DNA from 2 places in the Paenibacillus sp. FSL R5-0636 genome. Region 2 is predicted to be linked to the other one. Evidence: riboswitches for the same ligand, from Rfam matches in the RefSeq annotation. Region 2 holds a riboswitch; the other holds the start of a gene.
The links. A riboswitch is a leader RNA that binds a small molecule or an ion and turns the genes downstream of it on or off. The one in region 2 is predicted to bind cyclic di-AMP.
Positions count from the first base shown of each region.

Region 1: linked by a shared signal. The riboswitch ahead of MKX34_RS00545 (C40 family peptidase) and the one ahead of MKX34_RS02680 (hypothetical protein) in region 2 are both predicted to bind cyclic di-AMP.

Region 1 covers NZ_CP150232.1:111,075-117,343, reverse strand. Annotated here, with positions in the region: gene MKX34_RS00555 (M1 family metallopeptidase) at 1-1,397, shown strand, start outside; gene MKX34_RS00550 (hypothetical protein) at 1,409-2,239, shown strand; cyclic di-AMP (ydaO/yuaA leader) riboswitch at 2,457-2,595, shown strand; gene MKX34_RS00545 (C40 family peptidase) at 2,653-3,081, shown strand; cyclic di-AMP (ydaO/yuaA leader) riboswitch at 3,444-3,586, shown strand; gene MKX34_RS00540 (C40 family peptidase) at 3,631-4,083, shown strand; gene MKX34_RS00535 (GNAT family N-acetyltransferase) at 4,272-4,763, shown strand; gene MKX34_RS00530 (cytochrome c) at 4,885-5,241, shown strand; gene MKX34_RS00525 (4a-hydroxytetrahydrobiopterin dehydratase) at 5,323-5,610, opposite strand; gene MKX34_RS00520 (hypothetical protein) at 5,839-6,132, opposite strand.
Region 2 covers NZ_CP150232.1:599,921-606,189, reverse strand. Annotated here, with positions in the region: gene kdpB (potassium-transporting ATPase subunit KdpB) at 1-1,471, opposite strand, end outside; gene kdpA (potassium-transporting ATPase subunit KdpA) at 1,488-3,164, opposite strand; gene MKX34_RS02680 (hypothetical protein) at 3,381-3,797, opposite strand; cyclic di-AMP (ydaO/yuaA leader) riboswitch at 4,050-4,239, opposite strand; cyclic di-AMP (ydaO/yuaA leader) riboswitch at 4,659-4,823, shown strand; gene MKX34_RS02675 (hypothetical protein) at 4,904-5,446, shown strand; gene MKX34_RS02670 (hypothetical protein) at 5,461-5,982, shown strand; gene MKX34_RS02665 (hypothetical protein) at 6,116-6,269, shown strand, end outside.

The DNA of each region.
Region 1 (6,269 bases), 490 kb from region 2:
AGCTGCCCAAAATCTTTGCACGCATGGGTGCTTCAGGCAACTTCGTTATGGCTGGGCAATGGTTCCCTAAGCTTAGTGTATACGAGCCGAGGGGCACACGCGGAGTTAAAGAAGAAGGCTGGGACCTGCATCAGTATCACGGAACCTCTGAGTTTTACAGTGATTTTGGCATCTTTAATGTAACGATTGCCGTCCCTTCCAACTATACGGTGGCTGCGACCGGATTTCCTGTAAAAAATGCCAAGCTCAAACAAGATCAGAAAATATATCAGTTCTACGCCGATGATGTCCACGATTTCGCTTGGGCCGCTTCCCCTGATTTTACAGTAGCTGAGGAAGCCTTCTCTACGCCGGAGGTGCCTGGAGTACGAATTAAGGTGTATCTCGACCCACTACACAAAGATTTAAAAGAGCGTTACCTTCAGGCTGCCAAGGCTGCCCTGACCTACTTCAGCAAATGGTATGGTCCTTATCCCTACTCTACGCTGTCTATTGTCGTCCCACCTAAGGAGGGCAACGGTGCTGGAGGAATGGAATACCCTACCCTTATTACAGCCTTTGGGGCCGCGGATTCTTCTCCAGATACCTCACTTGAAAGAACCGTCATTCATGAAATCGGCCATCAATACTTCTACGGTATGGTAGCCAGTAATGAATTCGAGGAAGCCTGGCTGGATGAAAGCTTCACTTCCTATGCCGAAGACAGACTTATGGAGCAAGAATACGGTATCAAGTCTAATTTGCCTTTACAGGCCAGCCTGGTGACTATACCTGAGCCGTTAAATCTGGAAACGTGGAAATATGCAGGGGCGGATTCCTATAGCCGAAATGTTTATATCCGCGGCAAGCTTGTACTTAAAGATATCGAACGCCAGGTAGGTACCAAAGCAATGAACAACATCATGTCCTCCTACGCTCGTAAGTTCCGTTTCCAGCATCCTGCTACGTCAGATTTTCAGAAAGTCGTTGAGAAGGTAACCAAAAAATCATGGCAGGCCTATTTCGATGATTACATTTATGGTGATGGAGCGCCTGACTTCTCAGTAGATACGATTACTTTTAAAAAAAATAACAGCGGCGATGCTCCAAGCTACGAATCATTAGTGAAGATTTCAAACAAAGGGAGCCATTACGTTGATGTTCCCGTGAAATTCACATTCGCCGACAGCTCTTCGGTGCAGCGGGTCTGGAACGGTGAAGGAGCAGAGACTACGTTTCAATTGTTAAGCGATAAGCCTCTTCTCTCTGCTGAGATTGACCCTGAACATTCCATCTTATTGGAGAGCAAACATCTAAACAACTTTAGGCTGGCGGAAATAGAGCCCAAGACGCTCTCTCGCTGGACATTAAGTGTAACTAAACTACTTGAAACCGTGCTCGGAACTCTTGTCTGGTGAGGTGAATGATTGTGAGAACATCGATAACCCGCGGCTGGCAAAGCATGAAGGAGCAATTTTATATTTTAATTCTGCTCTTCATCTACCGACTGATCTGGGGCTACTTTATGTATGGTTTCATCCGATCTGCTATTATTCCAATTCTACTGCGCTATCCGGATAAAGACGCCGGAGGCAGCGGTATGGGCAGACTGTTGTATTATATCGAGGGACAGTTCAGCTTGAATACGGACCCTGCGATACGCACTTGGTTATGGATGCTTCTGGCGCTTGTTGTCTTGCGACTTCTGCTTTCCCCTTTCATAAGGGCAGGATTGCTGCATGAGCTCCACCAGGAGCGAAAGGGCGAGCGTGGACTGTTCTTTTTCCCTGGCATGAAGATCTATGGACTACCTGTCTTAGTCTTTAGCCTAATCGAATGGGTGCTGACCCTGCTGCCGCTTTACTGGCTTGCTCCAAAAATGTACGGGCTGTTCTTATCCTCTTTGTTTAACTACGCTTTGTTACTTCATTTAGTACCATACGTATTGGCATGGCTTATATATATTTTTATCGTGCGCCTGTTTCTTCTATATATGCAGTTTGGTTACACCGGCGGTACAGGAATGTTCTCCTCACTGATCATCTGCTTGCGGTCACTGATTCCTGCTATAGGTGTTTCCATTGTACTTGGGGCGGGAGGCCTGCTCTTACTGCTAGTGTGCGGACTGACGGGTCTGTTCTGTCCCGGCCTACCGGCACTTATAATACGGCAAATCTCACCACTACCTTCTACGCTCTTAAAAATGTGGGGAATCTCTGCACAATATCATCTATGGCGTAGCAAAGCATTTCCACAATAAATCAACCTTATTTGACATAATAAAAAGGTCCCAATTCCTGTATTCAGGAGCTGGGACTTTTTCTCATTACGGATAACTTAAGAGTATTTGCAAAATCGTAAAAGCTCTGTTACAATAAGTCCTGTGCTATTAGTAACAATTTTGTAATCAATTGAAACGATTCCTACATAACTAAATGTATTTATCGTAAGTGTAACTGTCGAAACGTCATTCTCTGGTGCTTAACACGCCTAATTCCTTTGCACCGGGAAGTGGGGGAACCATATTTTGGGTGAATTGATCTCGCTTTACAGGGATCATAGGGAATCTTCTACCGAACCCTTAAGCTAACCTCGCAGGCCTTGGAAGGAGTACATCTTTTGAAAAGACATAATTTAAGAAAAAAATGCGTCGCTGCGGCGCTAGGACTTGTAATGGCATTATCTATTGGTGGAGGAAGCGCCTTTGCCGACTCTAAAATGGACTCTGTAATCTCAAAGACTATTGGAGTTGCCTATAAAACCGGAGGTACAAGCACTGCCGGATTTGATTGCTCTGGATTTACAAAGTATGTATTCAAGAATGTGGGTCTTACTTTACCTCGTACATCAAAAGCTCAATATAGCGTTGGAACTGCTGTATCCAAAAGCAATCTGCGTTCTGGTGATCTAGTGTTCTTTAACACACTTGGCAATGGAGTATCCCATGTCGGCATTTATGTTGGAAACGGAAAATTCGCACAATCGTCCTCTTCGCGTGGAGTGACCATCACTTCACTCAGTCAGGCCTACTGGGCCAATCGTTATGTTGGCGCTAAAAGAGTAATGAGTACTTCAGCTTATCAAGCTGTAGCCTTCGATTGAAACCTTCCTCACAACTATAACCTCACAATTACAACTATATGAACCTGAATCTGATTATGCCCGTAATCAAATTCGGGTTTTTCTTTATTCCATAATATATTTTTACACTATTAGAGCCCAATTGAAACACGTTTATTTGATAAAAATTGCAATTATATTAAAAATTAGGTCATTATTAACGCTTACATATGCCTTTCTACCGTAAAAATGCCAATTTTTCTGCATTAATATGTTAAAAACGATTGCCAAGCGGCTTTCTGTTTGTTACAATTAGCGCAGTGAGATTTTAGTAACATTTTTGTAATCATTAAGTTGTTATTTACAAAGGTTTTGTCATGTATTGATTACAAGCTAATCCTAATCAACAGTATGAGCCGAGTTTCCTAACTATTAGGAAAACGGGGGAACCAACTTTGGGTGAATTGACCTCCATTATATAGAGGGGTCATAGGGGACCTTCAACCGAACCCTTAAGCTAACCTCGTAGGCATTTGGAAGGGGTATACACTTTTGAAGAAGAAGTTAGCAGCAGCAGTACTAAGCTTTTCCATCATCCTCACCATCGGAGCAGGAAGCGCTTTCGCAGATTCCAAAATGGATAAAGTGATTGACAAGGCCATCGGTACTAAATACGTATCCGGCGGTATATCCACTAACGGATTTGATTGCTCCGGATTTACAATGTATGTGTTTGATAAGATTGGCATTAACCTTCCACACCAATCAGGTTCCCAATATCAAATGGGCACAGCAATCTCCCGTGATGATATAAGAGCCGGAGATCTTGTATTCTTCAATACAAGTGGCAAAGGTGTCTCCCATGTCGGCATTTATGTCGGTGAAGGTAAGTTCGCACACGCTTCTACCTCACGCGGTGTTACGATTAGCTCTCTGAGTGATAGCTACTACGTGAAACGCTACGTTGGTGCCAAGCGCATTATGAGCACAGACGCTTACCAATCGGTTGCTGCTGAATCGGAAGACAATGATGATGTGCAATAAATAACGTACATAGGCTCTTTTCCAAGGTACTCTTGGAGGAGAGCTTGTTTTTTTGTCTTATTACTTATTTACCCCTCTCATAATTTGTAAAACATTCCCCTCATATAAAGTTTCTGAGTCGAACCTCCCCCATTTTGTATATAATTAGTAATATAGCAATGTCCTCGTGAAAGGAGATCGTTGACCTTATGATAAATCCCTCGGTAACTTTTCATGTTGTTCCTATGGAGGCAATTCACGGAGAAGCTATTTGTAAGTGGAGCTATACGCCCCCATATAATATTTATGGCTGGATGCCGTGGGAGCAGATGCAGGCTCTTGGCATCGAGTTTGGTGATCCGCAGCTCCGGGAGGAACAATATATCTCCATATTAAATGAAAATGAGGTTTTGTGCGGATTCGCACAGTTGTTCCCGATGGAAGGAGTCGTCCGTTTAGGAGTTGGGATGCGCCCCGATCTATGCGGCCATGGTTTAGGCAAACTATTCGTAGATGCCATCGTCCAGACAGCGTTGAATCGTTATCCTGATCGTGAGATAGATCTGGAAGTCCTGACCTGGAACCAACGCGCCATTCGAACTTATCAAAAATGTGGATTTACGATTACAGATACGTATGAACGCCGCACACCTACAGGAGACAAACCTTTTTATTGCATGGTCTATGACAAAAGATATTAAATACCAGATATTTCATAAGAATGATTGTATTCTCGTTCATTTTTTTGTCACAAACCCTATGATAACGCTTCACCATAAGCTATAATGTAGGGAGCAGCTTACATAGAAGGGACGAATTGGGATGCAGAAATGGATCATGAGCGGTTTGTTTTTTGCCGCCTGTGCCTTTGCGGTAGTACTCATGTTTACACTTCCGGGTAAAGAAGAGGTAGCAGAAGAAAATAAGCCCACGATGCCGGTAGTTCAACTGGACGCCGCAAAGGCAGAAGCAACCGTGAAAGCCAGCTGTATCACCTGTCACGGCGATCAGCTTCAAGGTGGAGTTGGACCAAGTCTTCAGAATGAAGGCGGTCAGCATGACGCTGAGGAAATCTACAGCATCGTCACCAAAGGACGTGGCCAAATGCCTTCCTTTAAGGAGAAGCTAGCTCCTGAAGAGATCGCCAACGTCGCACTCTGGCTCTCAGAGAAAAAGTAACCAGCCAAGCAACCAAAAACGCCCGTGTATGAGATAGGTGACTATCTGTGCACGGGCGTTTATTTTATGATTTTGGCTAAACTAATGATTTTTTTCAAAGGCTTCATTAAATTCATGCGCCTCTCGAAGATCTAGAGCTGTAATCCCATCTTCTTCATTAGATTTCAGGCGCAGGGTAACTGTTTTATAATCAATCGTAATATGTGGATGGTGATCGAAGGCTTCTGAAATCGTGGCTACTTCATCAACGAACGCAATGCCCTTCATATATTGGCTGAACATATATTTTCGCACCATAACATTATCTTCCAGTTTCCAGCCCTCCAGCTTGGTGATCTCCTCACGCAGTTCCTCTTCCGTAAATAACAATTCGTTTCCTCCCTTACAAAAAATTGCAGTAAAGTGCGTAGTTCCCTTTACTTGTCTTAGGCGTTAAACAAAACATCCCTTAGCTTCTGAGGTCCAAGGGATGTGCCAGGATAAAGGCGATATTTTCGATTAAATGTATTCACAAATCCCAGCGATTATAACTCGGCTTTATCAATTTTAACACGGGCTACTAACTACGGGCAAATTACGTCCAGACGTCTCCTCTGCCTAAATCAAAACTACTGAAGCCAAATCCTCTTCGCCAACTAGAATATTAATGCGGTGCGTGTCCTTATCGTAAATAATTACGCCGCTCCCCACTTCAATCATAGGTTCATTACCCAGCGCGAAGAAAAGATCCTCAGCCAATGCTTCCCATACCTCCAGCTTTGATTCTTGGGGTAGTTCCTGCCACTCGTCCGGATCCATCTCAAAAAATAAATATCCATCGGAAATTCGTCCGACGGCTTCGGTCAAATCGGTTAGAATTTCACCGTAATCTCTACCATGCTTTACACCCACGTATATCACTCCGTTTTCTTCACAGATGAATAATTACTTACCTTATCCATTATAGCCGAAAAAATGACTTCACAAAAAACCGAATGATGTCGATAAATAAGAATATACGTTAATTCGGTTTCGCACAGAGTGCCCTG
Region 2 (6,269 bases):
TCTCTGCAATAAAATCATCTACCCCTGCTTCACGGGCAATAGTAGCTGCGGTCAGCGGATTGTCCCCTGTACACATGATAGTCTTGATTCCCATTTTTCGCAGCTCATCGAACCGCTCTTTCATGCCTGGCTTAACTGTATCCTTTAAGTAAATAAGTCCATAAATCCGGTTGTCTACCGCAACAGCAAGCGGGGTCCCCCCCATACGAGCGATAGCATCAGAATTACTGTCGAGGTTCGCGGGAATGACTCCGCCCTTCGACTGTACCCATTTCTTCACGGAATCGACTGCCCCTTTACGAACAGATCGTCCATCACACAGATCTATACCACTCATCCGGGTCTCAGCCTTAAACTCTACGAACTCTCCGCCTTCAGCAAGTTTGCTGTCATAGCTGCGTTCCAGCTTCTTAGCCAGCTCAATAACAGAACGTCCTTCCGGAGTCTCATCCTTTAGCGAACTAATAGCTGCCCAAGCCGTAAGCTCAGCTTCCGTTTCATCTCCAACTGGCACAAAATCACTCGCCATCCGGTTTCCGAAAGTAATCGTACCGGTCTTATCTAGAATCATTGTATTAATGTCGCCGGCAGCTTCAACGGCCTTCCCTGACATAGCAAGGACATTAAACTGTGTGACGCGGTCCATCCCTGCTATCCCGATAGCAGAGAGCAGTCCCCCGATTGTGGTCGGGATCAGACAGACCAGCAAGGCGATCATAACAGGAATATCTAGATCAACGCCCAGATAAGTCGCAATTGGCCGCAAGGTCACTACTACAATCAGGAAAATCAACGTCAGACTGATCAAGAGTGTATTTAGTGCAATTTCATTGGGTGTCTTCTGACGTTTCGCCCCTTCAACGAGGGAGATCATCCGATCCAAGAATGACTCACCGGGATCACTGGTAATTTTGACTTTAATCTCATCACTAACTACCCGGGTGCCGCCTGTGACTGAGCCGAAATCTCCGCCGGCTTCCTTAATAACAGGTGCAGATTCACCTGTAATTGCCGATTCATCTACGGAGGCCAGCCCTTCAATCACTTCACCATCGCCAGGGATAAGTTCTCCCTGACTGACGATCACGATATCTCCTTTCCGCAGCTCGGAGGAAGAAACGGTCTTCACAGACCCTCCAACGAGCTTATTAGCTGTGATATCCTGTTTCGTTTTCTTAAGCGAATCCGCCTGGGCCTTCCCGCGGCCTTCAGCCAGCGCTTCAGCGAAGTTGGCAAACAGCACTGTGAATAACAGAATGAACAACACCGTGATATTGAAGCCTACCGATTTCTCTGCATTAAAATATCCGGGGGCCAGTACCATAAGCAATACAATAATCGTGCCGATTTCGACTACGAACATGACCGGATTTTTGATTAACGTCACCGGGTTAAGCTTAATAAAGCTATCCTTTACAGCGCTTAGGAGTATGGGTCCCGTCAGCAGCTTTTTTCTTTTTACAGTACTCATCTTGTTCTCCCTCTTCCTACCGTAAGGTCAAATATTCTGCAATCGGGCCGAGCACAATGACCGGCAGAAACGTCAGCGCACCGATAATCACTACCGTACCAATCAGAATTCCGGTGAACAGACCATTGTCTGTGCGGAATGTGCCAATCGTCTCAGGAACCGGCTTCTTCTGGATCAGTGAACCTGCAACTGCCAGCATTGCGATTATAGAGACATAACGGCCAAGCAGCATTACGATCCCGGTTGTAACATTCCAAAAGGTGGTATTGTCCGCAAGCCCTTCAAATCCTGAACCATTGTTCGCGGCAGAAGAGACATATTCATATAACACTTGGCTAAGTCCATGGAATCCGGGATTCGTGATGGAACCGTTGCCCAAGTCCGTTAAGAACGCACCTGCTGTTGGTACAAGGATAATGAACGGATGCACAAGGATAGCAATCGCAATCAGCTTCATCTCCTTGGCTTCTATCTTTCGCCCGAGAAACTCTGGTGTTCTGCCAACCATTAGTCCACATAAGAAGACGCCCATGATGGCATACATCAGCATATTGATTAGTCCTACACCTTTTCCCCCGAAGACGTTATTGAGCATCATTAGGGCCAGAGGGGTAATGCCACCCAGCGGTGTCAGCGTATCATGCATATTGTTAACACTACCTGTCGTAGCTGCCGTTGTTACCGAAGTGAACAGCGAAGATTGCGGGATACCAAAACGCACCTCTTTACCTTCCATGCTGCCTTGCGAAGACTCGATCCCCAGCGCATTAATAGCGGGATTCCCTTTAGTTTCCGCATAATAATTCAGCCCCAGCAGCAGAACGAACAAGGTCATCATTGCTGTGAAAATCACCCAGCCCTGACGTTTGTTCTTAGCGAACAATCCGTACATATATGGCAAAGAGGCTGGCAACATCCACATAGAGAGAATCTCCAGAACGTTCGTAAGTGGATTAGGGTTCTCAAAAGGATGCGCTGAATTGGCTCCGAAGAAGCCGCCACCATTCGTACCTAAGTGTTTAATTGACTCCAAAGAAGCGACTGGACCGATAGCGATTTGTTGCGTCTGCCCTACGAGTGTAGTGACCTCAAGCGATGGCTTGAGCGTTTGTGGCACATGCAACCCTACCAGCACCAATGAAACTAGCAGAGCTAATGGAATGAATACACGAATATGTGCTTTTACGAAGTCCTCAAAAAAATTCCCGACTGATTTCTGTCCTGTAATCCCTCTGACAAAAGCAACCGCAACAGAAAATCCGCTCGCTGCAGACGTGAACATCATCATCGTGATGACTGCCATTTGTGAAAAATACGATAGTCCCGTCTCCCCGCTATAATGCTGCAGGTTCGTATTGGTCATAAAGCTGATCACCGTATTAAATGAAAGCGTCTGTTCCATATCGGCAATTCCATTCGGGTTCAGCGGCAATCCCCGCTGTAATCTTAGAAAAATATAACTGAAAGCAACCAGTACGATATTAGTTAAAACAAAGCTGAGTGCATACTTCTTCCAGGACATTCCGTCCCGTTTTTTCAGGCCGATCAGCTTATAAATACCTTTCTCTGTGCCTGCAAACCAGCGATCCGTACGATTCGGTTCGTTAGAAAATACATGATATAAATACGTCCCCATCGGCTTGACCAACAAGATGAGAATTACAATTACGACGACTATTTGCAAAATGCCCATGAATGCCCCTCCTTAAAATTTCTCAGGATGAATCAACGCGTAAACCAGATATATAAACAACAGTAGGGTAACAGCGATTACTAGAATCACAGCTTATCCCTCCCCGTATCCTCAACTACACCTGCGCACCAGCGCATAAAGCCATAAAATAACCCGTAAATTACAGCTAACGAAGCCACCATATACAGATCCATCATATCTTCCGCACTCCTTCCATTATCCTTGATGAGGTGATCTATCGATTAGAAAATCAGCATCACCACTATGGGAATAGATTACATAGCTCGCACCAAGTCTTTTATAGACCAATCTAGGATTTATAGAACTTGTAATCACAAAAATTGGCTGTGTCGTCCAGGTACGGCACATCTGAATATAGCGGCAGCAAAGCGGAAAGCTGCTCTCAAACAGATATACCCTGCCTACCGGGAACGATGGGCGAAACCAAGTGCTCTGATGGCGGGTATCCACTAGAATAACCTGCTCGATTCCGAGCTCCTCTAGTAAAGCTTTCTCAGCCAGATTGTTGGTTAATCCCGCCATCTTAATACCCCTGAACTTCAGAAGTTTAATGAAATGTTCTCCCGCCTTTGTAGGCGCACATACAAGCACATATTCATTCTGATCCGTCATCTCTTTTTTCTCCTCCTGCTCATTTACAACAAGGAGGCAACGAAAATCTCCGAAAGGATGTTGACCTATCGTCATTTTCGGGCACAACCTAAAGCTCGGTTGTGTCACGTCATTAGACGCTGCCTTACAAATACCGCTAATGATGAATTTAGCGACCTCTTGGGGGAGGCCTCCATAAATGCTTTGCTTCTAAGAGCACAGCAAAAAGCCACAAAGGATCTCCTCTGTGGCTCGCTAGCGGTCACATTGCACTCATCCTCTCTCCATACGCTTACGAGGTTAGCTGTCGGATTCGGGCGGTGAGAGTCGCCCTACCTGTATAGATGCGAGCTCACTCGCACCCTCTACAGGATTCACCCCATAATCAGCTTCCGACTCTCACATCGGCTGCCGATTGTTGGTTCCCCCGCTTTCCTTATCGGAAATTAAGCGGATCAAATATTCGATTGTCGTTGAAACAGGAGTAATCATACTCTTATGCACGAAGACTTGTAAAACCTGAATGATGCCAAAATAATGCAAATTAAAAACTATTTTCCCATTAGATAGCGCTTACTTGATATCTAATCTCTCTATATCTCTTGTTTACTCGAGTTTCGAGCGTTTAATCGCTATCTATAACCCATGTGATTTTATTCACCTTTTTAGAGCGAAAATACTGCAAATTCCCTTTATAGGTAGAAACGCAAGAAGCTGAGGTTGAGCGAGAAAGAGGCGCGATAACACGCCATAAATACCTATTTACCTCGTTTTTCAGTCGTAGTCGGCAGGATATGGTTAAAATCGCTCTAAAAGAACATTTTCCGTTTTTTACAGAAAATCTTGAAAAGAGTATGATTCGGGTTGAATCTAATTCATGAAAAACAATCAACGCTGAGTTCCTGCATTCGCAGGGAACGGGGGAACCATCAGGCCACCTGGCCTACTTGGGGTGAATCCAAAGGAGACTGCGTAAGTCTCAATAGGTAGGGCGACTCTCACCGTCCGAATCCGACAGCTAACCTCGTAAGCGTAAAGAGAGAGACCCTTGATCCGCCACGCTTTGGCCCAGGTATATCTGCCTGTAATCCAAAACCGCAGCAGAGGTCCTCCTCTTGCTGCGGTTTTTGCGTTACCTGAGCCTATTAGGTGATAGCACGCTGGATGGGGTGAATGTTTTGAAGCACTATTATTTAGGGATACATCAAGGGCTGCTTGAGCCGATAAGTCTAAATTACGTTTGTTTCGGGGCCTTGTGGTTCGAAGAAAATAATCACAGATACATTGTAGGTTATGCATTTGGCCAGAACCAGATCCAAGCCCTTCGCCAATTCAGTACACCTTCTTCTTGTAAAGACTGTTTAGACTCTAAGATTGTATATGAAATATATAAAAAAATTCGAGAACAACAACAGCAGCAGGATTGGTCATCGCATCAAAAACTCCCGTGGTTTACAGCCTTCAAGGAGCCTTGGAAAGATGTAAGCGCCGGTTGGTATGTCTTGAGATCCCGCAGCACCTTTCCCTTACATCTATCTGTTATACGGAAAGAGAAGTTCCGACTATGGCTAGAGCATACCGCAGTCTGTGAGAATAAAATGGAAATGCTCGCTTGTGTAGAAAAGGCTAGTGTCACTCATCATGTAGACTTAAAGCTTTTGGAAATCTAAGGAGGAACCCTACTATGGACCAGCGCAGACTATCCCGCATTGAAGTATTTGTATTGGATGAACCCGAGCCTATTCACTATGGAATGGAAGGGGCTGAAGGCTGCCGTTATGGTATTCTGAAGCTCACCTGTAAGGGAGGTTGCAGTTGGGGGGCTTGTCTAATCTCTGCCAACACCAAAAATTTCGATCTCATTAAATGGAGTTCTTTTTTACGGGCTATCTGTCATTGCCGTCTTGAGGAAGCGCTGGATAAGGTCCGCCGCGAAGGTTCAGATTGGGAGCAGGTTAAGCTTGAGCTAGTTCAGGGTGCTTTGCAGGATTTAAAGGCCAAGCTCCAGGGTAAATCCTTGGCTGGGCATATTCAGCAAGGGCGTCTGTACAGTGTTGCAGCTGGGGGGAGCAATTCCAGAAGTGAACGGCTCTACTACAAACCTTCCAAAGCTTTATCCACTGCCTCCCAGCAGAAACACAGTTGCCCGGAACCAGACACCGCCGATCTTATCAATAAATCCATCTCTTACTTTTCTATATTATAGATTCAAGCAAATCTCTCATTCTGAAAGGATCGTGTTCACCATGCCTGACCCCTTACCTCCCGTGTCCACCTACAGTGCTAAATTTGCAGAGTGTGTTCAAAAGTATACTAATGAAGTCTACGTACTCAGTTCCATGTTATTAGAACAATCTAATGAGGCAGACAAGGTTACTATCCGCACCTTCACAGAGCTTCATAAAATATATCGTCAGGATAACTTCGACCCTCAGTTATTCTCTATCCACGCTTACCGCACTTGTATTCGCCAGTGTGCTGATTCTTTTGCCC